3 regions of the Kitasatospora sp. NPDC034035 genome follow, and region 2 is predicted to be linked to each of the others. Evidence: riboswitches for the same ligand, from Rfam matches in the RefSeq annotation. Region 2 holds a riboswitch; each other region holds the start of a gene.
The links. Region 2 has a riboswitch for cobalamin ahead of ACZ52J_RS22395 (cobalamin biosynthesis protein). Riboswitches for the same ligand answer to the same signal wherever they lie in the genome.

Region 1 (3,961 bases), on a different contig from region 2:
CGCCGCCGTCGGCGAGCCAGCAGGCGACGGCGGAGCCGAGCAGCAGCGGATCGACGCTGGGGGCGGTGCCCGTCCAGTCCGGTTCGGCGCAGGCCGCCAGCAGCAGGCCGGTGCGCAGCCGGAGCAGGTGACGGTCCGGGCCGAGGGCGGCCACCGCGACGGCGAGGCCGGGGAGTTCGGCGGCGGAGTCGGCGAGCCAGCGTTCGGCGGGGCGCTCGGCGTGCACCTCGGTCCGGGCGAGGACCTCGGCCGTGTAGCGCAGGGCGTCGCCGGGGTGCTCGTCGGTGAGGGCGTGGAAGCCCCGTGGGCTGTGGTCCTTCGGGTCGAAGGGGTAGCGCCGCAGGCTGACCTCCGTCCCCTCGCTCGCGCCCTCGACGTCGTAGGCGGTGGGCCGGTCGGCGGCTCCGGGGCCGAGGACGGGCTTGGGGTAGGGCGGCAGGGCCGGTTCGTCCCCTGGTTCGTCCAGTTGCTCCAGGAAGGAGTAGAGCAGCGGGCGCAGCACCCGGGCGGATTCGCCGCGGCGGGCGAGTGAGCGGTCGGTGATCTCGCGCAGGTCGGCGGGGTCCCGGGCCAGAGCCTTCTCGACCTGGGCGGGGAGGTCTCCGTCGGGGTCGAGCACGGGTGCGGCCTGGCCGAAGGCGTAGCTGGGGGAGCGCGGGTCGAGCTCGGCGGCGCCGGTGGCGACGAGCATGGTGGGGCGTTCCAGGGCGGCGCCGTAGAAGGAGACCGAGCCGTGGTCGCCGATCAAGACGTCGGCGGCGACCAGGGCGGCCTGCCAGCCCTGGTGCGGCGGGATCAGGCGCAGGCCCATCCGGCGGGCGGCGTCGAGCAGGGACTCCGGGTCGTGCCGACTCCAGATGTTGGGGTGCAGGACGACGGCCACGGTGTACTCGTCGGCGGGCAGCCGGCGGACCAGGCGCTGGGGCAGGTCGGGGCGGCGGCCGAATAACGAGTGCTCGCTCCAGGTGGAGTTGACGACGACGAGCCGTCGGCCGTCGACGGCGCCGAGTGCGGCGCGGTAGGTGTCGCGGGAGCGTCGGCTGTGCAGCATCCGGTCGAAGCACGGGTCGCCGACCACGTGGGCGACGTCCAGTGCCTCGGGGCAGGAGTCCCGCAGGCGGTCCAGTTGCTCGGGGTGGGAGAGGCCGAGGACGTCCACGAACACCCGCCCGCGGTGGGTGAGTTCGTTGCGGGACAGGCCGGCGGCGCTGACCGTGTCGCCGGTGGACTCGGTCACCAGGCGGTTGTAGCCGGCGCCGTGGGGGAGGACGACGAGCCGGGCGTCCAGGCGGTGCATGGAGGAGTGGACGGCGCAGGCGACGGCCAGGTCGAAGCGGTGCCGGACGGCGTCCTCCCAGTCCAGCACGGTGAAGCCGGGCAGGCCGTGCAGGTACTCGTCGAGGGCGCGGTCGGCGAAGGCGGAGCCGGGGTTGACGGTGAAGTACCGGGCGATGCCGTCGGGGTTCAGCAGGGTGAGGACGTCCAGGACCCGGGTGGCCGAGGTGAGGGTGCGGGCGACCGCCAGCACGCGGGCCTTGACCGGTCGGGTGTTCCAGCGGTCGGCGGGCCAGACGTGGGGGTGGGACGGCACACCATGATCGTACTCATCCGGGGTGGCGCGCCGGGTGCTGTTTCCCGAGTGTCGGTCAGCCCGCCGCTGCGGTGGGCTCGTGATGCTCGGCGGCGGCGCACGCGTCGAGGAGGGGGCGCATGTCCTCGTCCACGAGCCGGTAGCGCACCACACGTCCGTCCTTGTCGCCGGTGACCACGCCGGCCGTGCGGAGCAGCCGCAGGGCCTGGGACACGGCGGTGTCGCGCATGCCGGTGGCGACCGCGAGATCGGTGACGGCGAGCGGGCCGGCCCGGTGGAGGGCGAGCAGCAGGGCGAGCCGTCCGGGGTCGGCGAGCAGGGAGAACCGCTCGGACCAGGACCGGACGTGCGCGGCGTCGCCGATCGCGGCGATGGCCTCGCAGACCCGGTGTCCGTCGATGGTGCGGTGGCCCGCGCGGTCGGCCGGTACGAGATGCATGCGGACATTCTTGCAGGCGGCGTGCTGTGATCCTGGACACCTGCGCAGGTGCGCAGCCTTGCATGGGTCGGGGCGTGGCCCCTACGGTGTTGCCCGCCGTGGTGCTCGGGAAGACCGGTGACGGACCCTCAGGGGTCCGGATTCCGGAGCGGCCCTCGCCACTGTGATCGGGTCACTCCTCCGTCCCCGGAGGAGTGTCGTCCGTACCCACGACGCCACTGGGTGCCTCGCGCACCTGGGAAGGCGGGTACGGACGTCCCGTAAGCCAGGAGACCGGCCACGGCATCTCACGAAGTGATTCCACGAGGTGCTGGAGCGTGATCCGAAGATGACCCTGCCCGAAACCGCCGCCGCAGACGTGAAAGCGGGCGTGAGAACGGTCCCGTCCGTGCTGCCCACCTTCCGGTGGAAGCGCGAGGACACCGTCCGTACGGCCGGGCTGATGGGGGTGATCCTGGCCATGCACGTGGTGGCCTTCGGGACGCTCATCTTCCTGGTCGCACCCGAACGGTACGCGGTCGGTACCCAGGTCTTCGGGGTGGGCCTGGGTATCACCGCGTACACCCTCGGCATGCGGCACGCCTTCGACGCCGACCACATCGCGGTGATCGACAACACCACCCGCAAGCTCATGGCGGACGGCAAGCGGCCGGTCTCGGTGGGCTTCTGGTTCGCCCTCGGGCACTCCTCGATGGTGGTCCTCATGTCCGCCCTGGTGGCGGGCGGCGCGCAGCTGGCGAGCACGCTGATGGACGACGACTCGGCCACCCACAAGTGGCTCGGCATGATCGGGACGACCACCTCCGGCGTGTTCCTCTACCTGATCGGCGCGCTCAACCTGGCGGCGCTGCTCGGCATCATCAAGGTGTTCCGGGCGATGCGGGCCGGGCAGTACGACGAGGCGGAGCTGGAGGCGCACCTCGACTCGCGCGGCTTCATGGCCCGGGTGCTGAACCGGGCGACCCGCTCGATCACCCGGCCCGGGCAGATGTTCCCGGTCGGCATGGTGCTGGGCCTGGGCTTCGACACCGCGACCGAGGTCACCCTGATGGTGATGGCGGGCTCGGGCGCGGCCTCCGGGCTGCCCTGGTACGCGATCGTCTGCCTGCCGCTGCTGTTCGCGGCCGGGATGAGCCTGTTCGACACCCTGGACGGGACGTTCATGAACTTCGCGTACCAGTGGGCCTTCGCCAACCCGGTTCGCAAGGTGTACTACAACCTGACCATCACTGGGCTGTCGATCGCGGTGGCCTTCATCATCGGCACCATCGAACTGATCGGCGTGCTGCACGAGAAGCTCGACCTGACCGACCCGGTGACCGGCTGGATCGCGGACATCTCGCTGGACAACGTCGGCTACGCGATCGCCGGGCTGTTCGTGGTGGTCTGGGCGGTGGCGATCGGGTACTGGAAGCTCGCCCGGGTCGAGAAGCGCTGGGCACCCGAGGGGTCGTGAGCCGGAGGGCATGAGAGTGGCTCATGGGGCCGGGGCATGAGCCGCGCTCATGCGGCAGCGCCATGAGCTCGACTCATGAGGTCGGGCCATGAGGACGGCTCATGCGGCCGCCCCATGAGGACAGCTCATGCGGCAGCGCCATGAGCGTCACTCATGCGGCCGCGAGCAGCACCCGGCCGGAACGGTGGAGATCATCCGGGTCGACGAGGGCGAGCCGGCCCTGGTGCACGACGAGCGCGGACACCCGGTGCCGGTCGGCAGCACGGTCTTCTTCGGCGCCTCCTACCCGCACGTCTGCCGCAACCCGGGGCGGCGGATGCCGGCGCTGACCATGGTGGTCTCCGCCCGGCCGCCGCGCTGACCCCTGTCGTCGCGCGCCGAACGGCGCCTGCCCGAGGTGTCCCGGGGTTCCGTCGGGAGTGCTCGGCGGGCGGTTCGGCCCGGGGGTTCGTAGGCTCGACGCATGGCGGATGCG
Region 2 (3,961 bases):
CCCAGGTGCCCCGGGCGCCAGGAACGGCAGCGATCCGGCCGCCGGCACCCCGCCCTCGATCAGCTTCCACAGCGCGTCGGTGTCCGCGTGTTCCTCGATCAGGTCGCCCAGCCGGTCCAGCCGGGCCTCGCGCGCCTCGGCGAAGGAGGTGTCCGGCGCCGGGACGAACGCCCGGCCCGCCAACTCGGCGACCTCGCGCAGGAGTTCGCGACGGAAGTCGTCGTTCTCCAGCACGCCGTGCCAGGTCGTGCCCCAGACCGAGCCCACCCGGCAGCCGTCCAGACTCTGCCCTCGGCCATCGGAGACGAACGCCTGGCCCCCCTCCACGGCCACCACCCCGTGGTGGATCTCGTAGCCCTCGACCCGGTGCCCGAACGCCTCGCCGACCGGCCGCGCCAGCACCTTCTCGGCGCCGAACCGCACCTGCGTCGGCAGCAGGCCGAGCCCGTCGACGGCGCCCGCCTTGGACTCCACCTCGTCGACGATCCCGCGCGCCAGCATCTGGTAGCCGCCGCACACCCCGAGAACCGGCAGCCCGGCCGCCGCCCGCGCCTTCAGCGCCGGCTCCAGGCCGCGCTCGCGCAGCCAGGCGAGGTCCGCCACGGTGGCCCGGGTGCCGGGCAGCACCACCAGGTCGGCGTCGGCCAGCTCCTCGGGTCTGGTGGCCCAGCGCACCAGCACGCCCGGCTCCTGCGCCAGCGCGTCCAGGTCGGTGAAGTTGGACAGCCGGGGGAAGCGCACCACGGCCACCCGCAGCACGTCCGCCCCGAGCGGCCCGCGCCCGTCGACCCGGTCCACCACCGTCGACAGGTCCAGCGAGTCCTCGGCGTCCAGCCACAGTCCGGGCAGCATCGGCAGGGTGCCCAGCACCGGACGGCCGGTCAGCTCGTGCAGCATCTCCAGCCCGGGCGCCAGCAGCCGCGCGTCGCCGCGGAACTTGTTGACGAACCAGCCGGCCACGTGCCGCTGGTCCTCCGCCGACAGCAGCGCCAGCGTCCCGTACATCGCCGCGAACACGCCGCCGCGGTCGATGTCCCCGACCACCACCACCGGCAGCCCGGCGGCCGTGGCCAGGCCCATGTTGGCGATGTCGCGGTCGCGCAGGTTGATCTCGGCGGGCGAGCCGGCGCCCTCGCAGACGACCACGTCGTAGCGGCGGCGCAGGTCGGCCAGGCACTCCAGGGCGCGCTCCAGCAGGACGGGCTTGCGCTCGCGGTAGTCCAGCGCACCCACCTCGGCGACCGGCCTGCCCAGCAGCACCACCTGGCTGCGGCCGTCCGCGCCGGGCTTCAGCAGCACCGGGTTCATCGCCGCCTCCGGCTCCACCCGGGCGGCCTGCGCCTGCATCGCCTGGGCCCGCCCGATCTCGGCGCCGTCGGCGGTGACGAAGGAGTTCAACGACATGTTCTGGGCCTTGTACGGCGCGACCCGCACACCCTGGCGGGCCAGCCAGCGGCAGATGCCGGCCGTCACCACGCTCTTGCCCGCGTCCGAGGTCGTCCCGGCGACCAGCAGCGCGTTGCTCATGCCCCACCCCTCCTCTTACCGAACGCCCTGATCACGAGATGCCCCGCGACCGTCGTACCCAGTGCCAGCGCGCCCACCCGCCGGGAGAGCGCGCAGGCCCGCTCGATGTCGTCCGCCGTCACCGGCCGCAGCTCCGCGCCCAGCACCGGACGGTGCTCCACGCGCTCGCCGTACCGCAGTGTGCCGCCCAGCCGCACGCCCACCGCCCCGGCGAACGCCGACTCCGCCTGGCCCGCGTTCGGGCTCGGGTGCGAGGAGCCGTCGCGCCGCCAGACCCGCCAGGCCGTCCGGGGCTGCGGGGCGGCGGCCACCGTCAGCAGTGCGGTCAGCCGGGCGCCCGGCCAGCCCGCCACGTCGTCCAGCCGGGCCGAGGCCCAGCCGAACCGGGCGTAGCGCGGCGAACGGTGTCCCACCATGGCGTCCAGGGTGTTCACCGCACGGAACGCCAGCAGCCCGGGCGTGCCCGCCAGGGCACCCCAGGCCAGCGCGTTCACCACGGCGTCGGCGGTGTTCTCGGCCACCGACTCGACCACCGCGCGGGCGATCTGCTGCCCGTCCAGCGCGCTCGGATCCCGCCCGCACAGGTGCGGCAGCCGCTCCCGCGCGGCCCGCAGGTCGCCGTCCTTCAGCGAGCGGCCGATGGCGCGGGCCTCCCGGGTGAGCGAGGTGCCGCCGAGGACCGTCCAGGTCGCGGCCGCCGCCAGCGCCGCCCGGCTCAGCGGGCGCCGGCCCACCGTACGGTCCAGGGCGAGCGCGCCCGCCGCGACCGCGCCCACGCACAGCGCCGTGTACCCGGCCCCGGCCGTACGGTCGTCGCGCCACAGGCGCCGCTCCAGCCGGGTCGCCGCGCTGCCGAAGACGGCCACCGGGTGGCCCCGGCGCGGGTCGGCGAAGCGGGCGTCGGCGGCGTAGCCCGCGACGGCGCCCAGTGCGAACGTGGCGGCGCGGGCCAGGGGGCGTCCGGTCGCAGGACGGACGGTCACAGGACGAACGCCGGAAGGGGGCTGATCGGAAGACAACTCATCGGGAGACAGCTCGGCGGAAGGCCGCTCGGAGTCCGGTGGGGCGGGGCAGCCTGCATCGCGTGCGTGTCCTCACTCAGGGTCCGCGCCCTGGATCGACGTAGCGGGGGCGAGAGTCTCCTGGCTTCCGGGTCGGACACACCCCCGGGGCCTTCCAGCGGCTTCTGACGGCCCGCCGTGGCGATCATTCCGAGCGTGCTCCCCGGTGACAGTGGCGGGACCGCGCCGGACTCGCACCGGCTTCCTCTCCATGCCTCCGATTGGCCCCAGGATCCCATCACGCGGCCGAACCGGGAGTCAACCGAGGTCACGGAGGGGTTGGTCACACCGGGCACCGCCCCGACGCGCTGTGGGATCGCCCAGCGGAGCACCGCCCCCGGACCGGCCGCTTCGTGGGTTCGGTCGCTGGGGCGCACCGCGGTCCGCGCCTACCGTTCGGTGGCATGCGTCGCAGAAAGACCCCCACTGTCCCGCCTCCGGTGCCGTTCTCCCCCGCGGCCGCCCGCGCCCACCGGGCCGGCCTCGGCCTGACCCCCGAGCAGGTCGCGGAGGGCATGGCCGCGCACGGCGTCCGGCTGCTGCCCGCCCACGTCCTCGCCTGGGAGGCCGGCGAGCTGCGCCCCAGCGAACCGGAGTTCATCGCCCTCGCCCGCGCCCTCTGGTGCCCCGCCGCCCAGCTGATGGACACCCGCCCGGTACGGCTGCGCGACCACCGCGTCGCCCGTGAACTCGGCCAGGCCGCCGTCGCCGACCGCACCGGCACCGTCCTCGCCACCTACCGGCAGGCCGAACTGACCGGCCAATGGGACGGCGACGAGGAACAGACCCGCGCCCTCGCCGAGGTCCTCGACCTGACCCTGCCCGAGCTCGTGGAGGCCACCGGCCGCCGGGAGGCCCTCGGCCAGCTCCTCCGCCAGTGCGTCGCGGGCCGCTGGCAACCCCACCTCCGTGCCCTCGCCCGCATCGTCCCGGCCCCCGCCGACACCCTCGCCGCCGCTCTCACCGTCCTCCACCAGGAACACCACGTCCCCACCCACTGGGGCGCCACCACCCGCGCCGCCCCACCCCCCACCACCGACTCCCTCACCCCCCGCTTCTGGCACCTCCTCGACGCCGCCACGGACTGACCCCGCGCCCCGACGCCGGACCCCGTCCCCGCGCCCCGACCCCGCGCCGAGTGACCCGGACGGCCCAGCCCGGTGGCCGGGCGGCCGGGGCGCCGGTGGACTGGTGCACGAACACCGTCCGGTCCGTGACCAACAGAGCGGGGATCGATATGCGCTGGGGAACCGCCGCCGTCGTGGCGGCCGCCGCCGTCGGAGCCGGGGCCGTCGTCCTGGTGATCGGCCGCCGGGCCTCCGAGCGGATGGTCCGCCCGGTCACGGCCGTGCAGGAGTCCGGGCCGGTCCTGG
Region 3 (3,961 bases), on a different contig from region 2:
TTGAGCTCGCGCACCAGGTACGGGTTGACCTGGAGGAACTCGCCGCTGAGCGTCTCGCGCTTGAACAGGTTGGACACCTGCGGCTCGATGCACTCGTACACGCCGGCGATGGACGCGATGGTCGCGGTCGGCGCGATGGCCAGCAGCAGCGAGTTGCGCAGGCCGGTCTCGGCGATGCGGGCGCGCAGCGCGGTCCAGCGGTCGGCCCACTGCGGGGCGGCCGTCGGGAAGTGGTCGATGTGCAGTTCGCCGCGGGCGGCGCGGGTCTCGCCGTACGCCTCGTGGCGGCCGAGCCGCTCGGCCAGGTCGGCGGAGCGCTCGTAGGCGGTGAGCATGATGCGCTCGGCGATCAGCGTGGACAGCCGGGCGGCCTCGGCGGAGTCGAAGTCGAGCCGCAGCTTGAAGAAGACGTCCTGGAGGCCCATCACGCCGAGGCCCACGGGCCGCCAGCGGGAGTTGGAGGTGCCGGCCTCGGTGGTCGGGTAGAAGTTGATGTCCACGACGCGGTCGAGGAAGGTGACGGCGGTGCGCACGGTGGCGTCGAGCCGCTCCCAGTCCATGGCGCCCAGCAGGTCGTCGGCGGACGCCCCGGGGGCCACGTGGGCGCCGAGGTTGACCGAGCCGAGGTTGCAGACGGCGGTCTCGGAGTCGTCCGTGACCTCCAGGATCTCGGTGCACAGGTTGGAGGAGTGCACCGTGCGGCCCGGCAGCGCGGTCTGGTTGGCGGCGCGGTTGGAGGCGTCCTTGAAGGTCATCCAGCCGTTGCCGGTCTGCGCGAGGGTGCGCATCATGCGGGCGTACAGGGTCTGCGCGGGGATGGTGCGCACGGCCTTGCCGGCCAGCTCGGCCTTGCGGTAGGCCTCGTCGAAGTCGGCGCCCCACAGGTCGACCAGCTCGGGCACGTCGGCCGGGGAGAACAGCGACCAGTCCGCGTTGGCGTTGACCCGGCGCATGAACTCGTCCGGGATCCAGTGCGCCAGGTTGAGGTTGTGGGTGCGGCGGGCCTCTTCGCCGGTGTTGTCGCGCAGCTCGAGGAACTCCTCGATGTCGGCGTGCCAGGTCTCCAGGTAGACGCAGGCGGCGCCCTTGCGACGGCCGCCCTGGTTGACGGCGGCGACGGAGGAGTCGAGGGTGCGCAGGAACGGCACGATGCCGTTGGACTTGCCGTTGGTGCCGCGGATCAGGCTGCCGCGCGAGCGGATGCGCGAGTAGGACAGGCCGATGCCGCCGGCGTGCTTGGACAGGCGGGCGATCTGCGCGTAGCGGTTGTAGATCGAGTCCAGGTTGTCCAGCGGGGAGTCGAGCAGGTAGCAGCTCGACATCTGCGGGTGGCGGGTGCCGGAGTTGAAGAGCGTCGGCGAGGAGGTCAGGTACTCCAGGCGGCTCATCAGGCCGTACAGCTCGGCGACTTCGCGCACGGACTGCTCGTTGTCGCCGACCGCCAGGCCACAGGCGACGCGGAGCAGGAAGTGCTGCGGGGTCTCGATCACCTTGCGGGTGATCGGGTGGCGCAGCAGGTAGCGGGACTGCACGGTGCGCAGGCCGAAGTACTCGAAGCGGTCGTCGCCCTTGGTGTCGATCAGCGCGTCCAGGGCGGCGGCGTGCTTGGCGACGAACTCCGCGGTGGTGTCGCCGATCAGGCCCTCGGCGTGGCCGACGGTGATCGAGGCGGAGAAGGACGTGGAGCCCTGGCTGTTCGCCTCGTCGACGATCTCCAGGGCGAGCAGGCGGGCGGCGAGCTTCGAGTACTGGGGGTCCTCGGCGATCATCGACGCGGCGGCGTCCACGGCCAGCCCGCGCAGCTCGGCGAAGTCCGAGCCGGCGTGGCGGCCGCGCAGCGCGGCGGCGGCGACATGGCCGGGGTCGACCTCGGTGAGGTCGACGCTGCGGTCGGTGAGCAGCCGCAGCAGGGCGCCGCCGGGGTCGGAGACCTTCGGGTCGGTGAAGGCGGTACCGGAGCCCTGGGCGGGCAGGGTGGCTGAGGCAGCGGTGGTCAAGGCGCTCTCTCCTGGCGGCGATCGTCGGCGGTGATCGGAGTACCGGGCGATCGGGGCAGGGGAGCACGCGCGCGGGCGCAAGCGGCGTCCGTGCGACGGTGGCATCCCCGGCCCGCCCGCGAGGCCCGGAAGGTACTGCTGGTGCTGGCGCGGCCTCTGCGGGAGGGCCGTGGCGCACGCTGTCGGCAGGTCATCGGACTCGCGGGCAGGGCTCTTGGAGCCGCTCGCTCACCGCTGCGGGGCAGTCCCGGATTCCCACCGGGTTCCCCTGCATCGACAGCAGGGATGAGCATACATCTAGTGGCGCGAGTCCGATGCAGCCCCACATGTAGTGTCGCGGGGCACGACTGTTCGACTCATCGTGCGATAATCTGCTCAGGCTGGAGGGTGCCATCCCTGGCCCGTACGGGCATCGCACGGGCGCATCCGCACCTGGGTGGTCCCGCCCGCGGAGGCGCTCGCAGAGGCGCCCGCGGAGGCGCTCGCAGTCCCGCTCGAGGAGGCGCTCGGACCGGCACTGGCGGCAGCGCTCGGACCCGCACTCCCGGCAGCACCCGGATTCTCGACGCAGCGCCCCGTGTCCTGGTTGGCGAGCTGTCCCGTGGGGGTCACCCGCCAGCGCTGGTCGGGCCGCGAGGTGCAGCCGGTGAGGACGGGGAAACCGAGGCCCGGGTCCTCGACGCAGCGCCCGTTCTGCCCGATCGAGCCGTTGTCCCCCATCGTCCAGGTCTGGGCCGGCGAGCCGTCGCAGGTGCCGGCGCCGACCGCGGCCGGATCGCCCGCCACCCGGCTGTCCAGACAGAGACCGGGCAGGGCCGAGGTGATCGCGCCGCTCGGCTGTCCGGCGGCGGCCTGGAACGAGAAGGAGTCGCTGCCGAGGCCGGCGCCGCCGTCCCAGATCTCGAACCCGGCCTGGACGGCGCACAGGTAGGAGCCGGCCGGGACGTAGCCGCGCTGGATGGCGTCGCGGGTGAAGGCCCGCAGGTCCAGGTCGGTGACGGAGGTCGTGCCGGTGGCCATCTCGTAGGTGATCAGGGTGTGGCTGCTCTTCTTCGGGGCCTCGTACACGCGGTAGGAGGTGCCGCCGACCTGTAGGTCGCCGGTCCGCTGGCCGAACGGGGTCTTGCCGTTGCCGCGCAGCCAGATCATCAGCTCGGCGCTCTCGGTGAAGGAGCAGCTGGTCCGGCTGTTGCTGTACCAGACGTCGTACGAGACGTTGTAGACGCCGCCGTCGACCTGGGTGGTCTGCCAACTGCTGGTCGCGTACCGCAGGTTGTCCACCGGGATGGGCAGCGGGCCGGTGCCGGGCTGGAGCTGGGTGCTGATGTGCGGGTAGGCGCCGGGGCCGCGGTCCGGGTCCGTGAGGCTGGCGGGGCTGATCCCGCTGCGGGTCACCCGGAAGTCGGTGCCGGCGCCGCTGCTGCTGATGCAGAGGCCGCCGGTGGCGTTCCACTCGTTCGGGTTGATCAGGTAGCGGCCGGAGTCGACGGCCTGGGACGGGTAGCGGTTCTGCCCGGTGGAGCAGATCTCGCCGGCGGTCGCGGCCGGCAGCGGGGTGACGGCCGTGGTCGCCCGGACGGGCGCCTGCGGGTCCCGCGAGTCGTGCGGGATCAGCACCGCGCACAGGGCCAGCACGATCGCGATGGTCGGCGCGAGCCACCACCACGGGCGCAGGCCGCGGCGCCCGGTTCCGGGCACGACGGGGTGGGTCATGGGGCTCTCGCCTCCCTGCTGCGGTGTCTGCGGCCGGTGCGCGGGCCGGGGCGGTGGTGTCGTAGGCCGGTACGCGGGCCGGGGCGGGGTCGTGCTCACCCGGCGGGCGTGGAACTCGACCGGGGCTTGGTCGCGGGCGAGGTCGGCTTCTTGACCGGAGGCTTCTGGGTGGTGGCCGACGGGCTGGGGGAGGCCGGCGCGTCGGGGGAAGGGGCGGGTGCCGGGGCCGGCGCCGTGACGGTCAGGGCCGG

Region 1: it holds a riboswitch for cobalamin, as region 2 does, so the genes downstream of both, nicT (Nickel transporter NicT) here and ACZ52J_RS22395 (cobalamin biosynthesis protein) in region 2, are expected to answer to the same signal.
Region 3: it holds a riboswitch for cobalamin, as region 2 does, so the genes downstream of both, ACZ52J_RS10760 (ribonucleoside-diphosphate reductase subunit alpha) here and ACZ52J_RS22395 (cobalamin biosynthesis protein) in region 2, are expected to answer to the same signal.

What each region holds. Positions count from the first base shown of each region.
Region 1 is NZ_JBVISA010000005.1:151,887-155,847, forward strand. Features, by position in the region: gene ACZ52J_RS09325 (hypothetical protein) at 1-1,591, opposite strand, end outside; gene ACZ52J_RS09330 (ArsR/SmtB family transcription factor) at 1,647-2,030, opposite strand; cobalamin riboswitch at 2,113-2,326, shown strand; gene nicT (Nickel transporter NicT) at 2,359-3,486, shown strand; gene ACZ52J_RS09340 (cupin domain-containing protein) at 3,614-3,847, shown strand; gene ACZ52J_RS09345 (M24 family metallopeptidase) at 3,950-3,961, shown strand, end outside.
Region 2 is NZ_JBVISA010000015.1:141,502-145,462, forward strand. Features, by position in the region: gene ACZ52J_RS22390 (cobyric acid synthase) at 1-1,527, opposite strand, end outside; gene ACZ52J_RS22395 (cobalamin biosynthesis protein) at 1,524-2,510, opposite strand; cobalamin riboswitch at 2,664-2,795, opposite strand; gene ACZ52J_RS22400 (helix-turn-helix domain-containing protein) at 2,993-3,676, shown strand; gene ACZ52J_RS22405 (alpha/beta hydrolase family protein) at 3,802-3,961, shown strand, end outside.
Region 3 is NZ_JBVISA010000006.1:98,556-102,516, forward strand. Features, by position in the region: gene ACZ52J_RS10760 (ribonucleoside-diphosphate reductase subunit alpha) at 1-1,973, opposite strand, end outside; cobalamin riboswitch at 2,165-2,290, opposite strand; gene ACZ52J_RS10765 (GH12 family glycosyl hydrolase domain-containing protein) at 2,373-3,710, opposite strand; gene ACZ52J_RS10770 (glycoside hydrolase family 26 protein) at 3,806-3,961, opposite strand, start outside.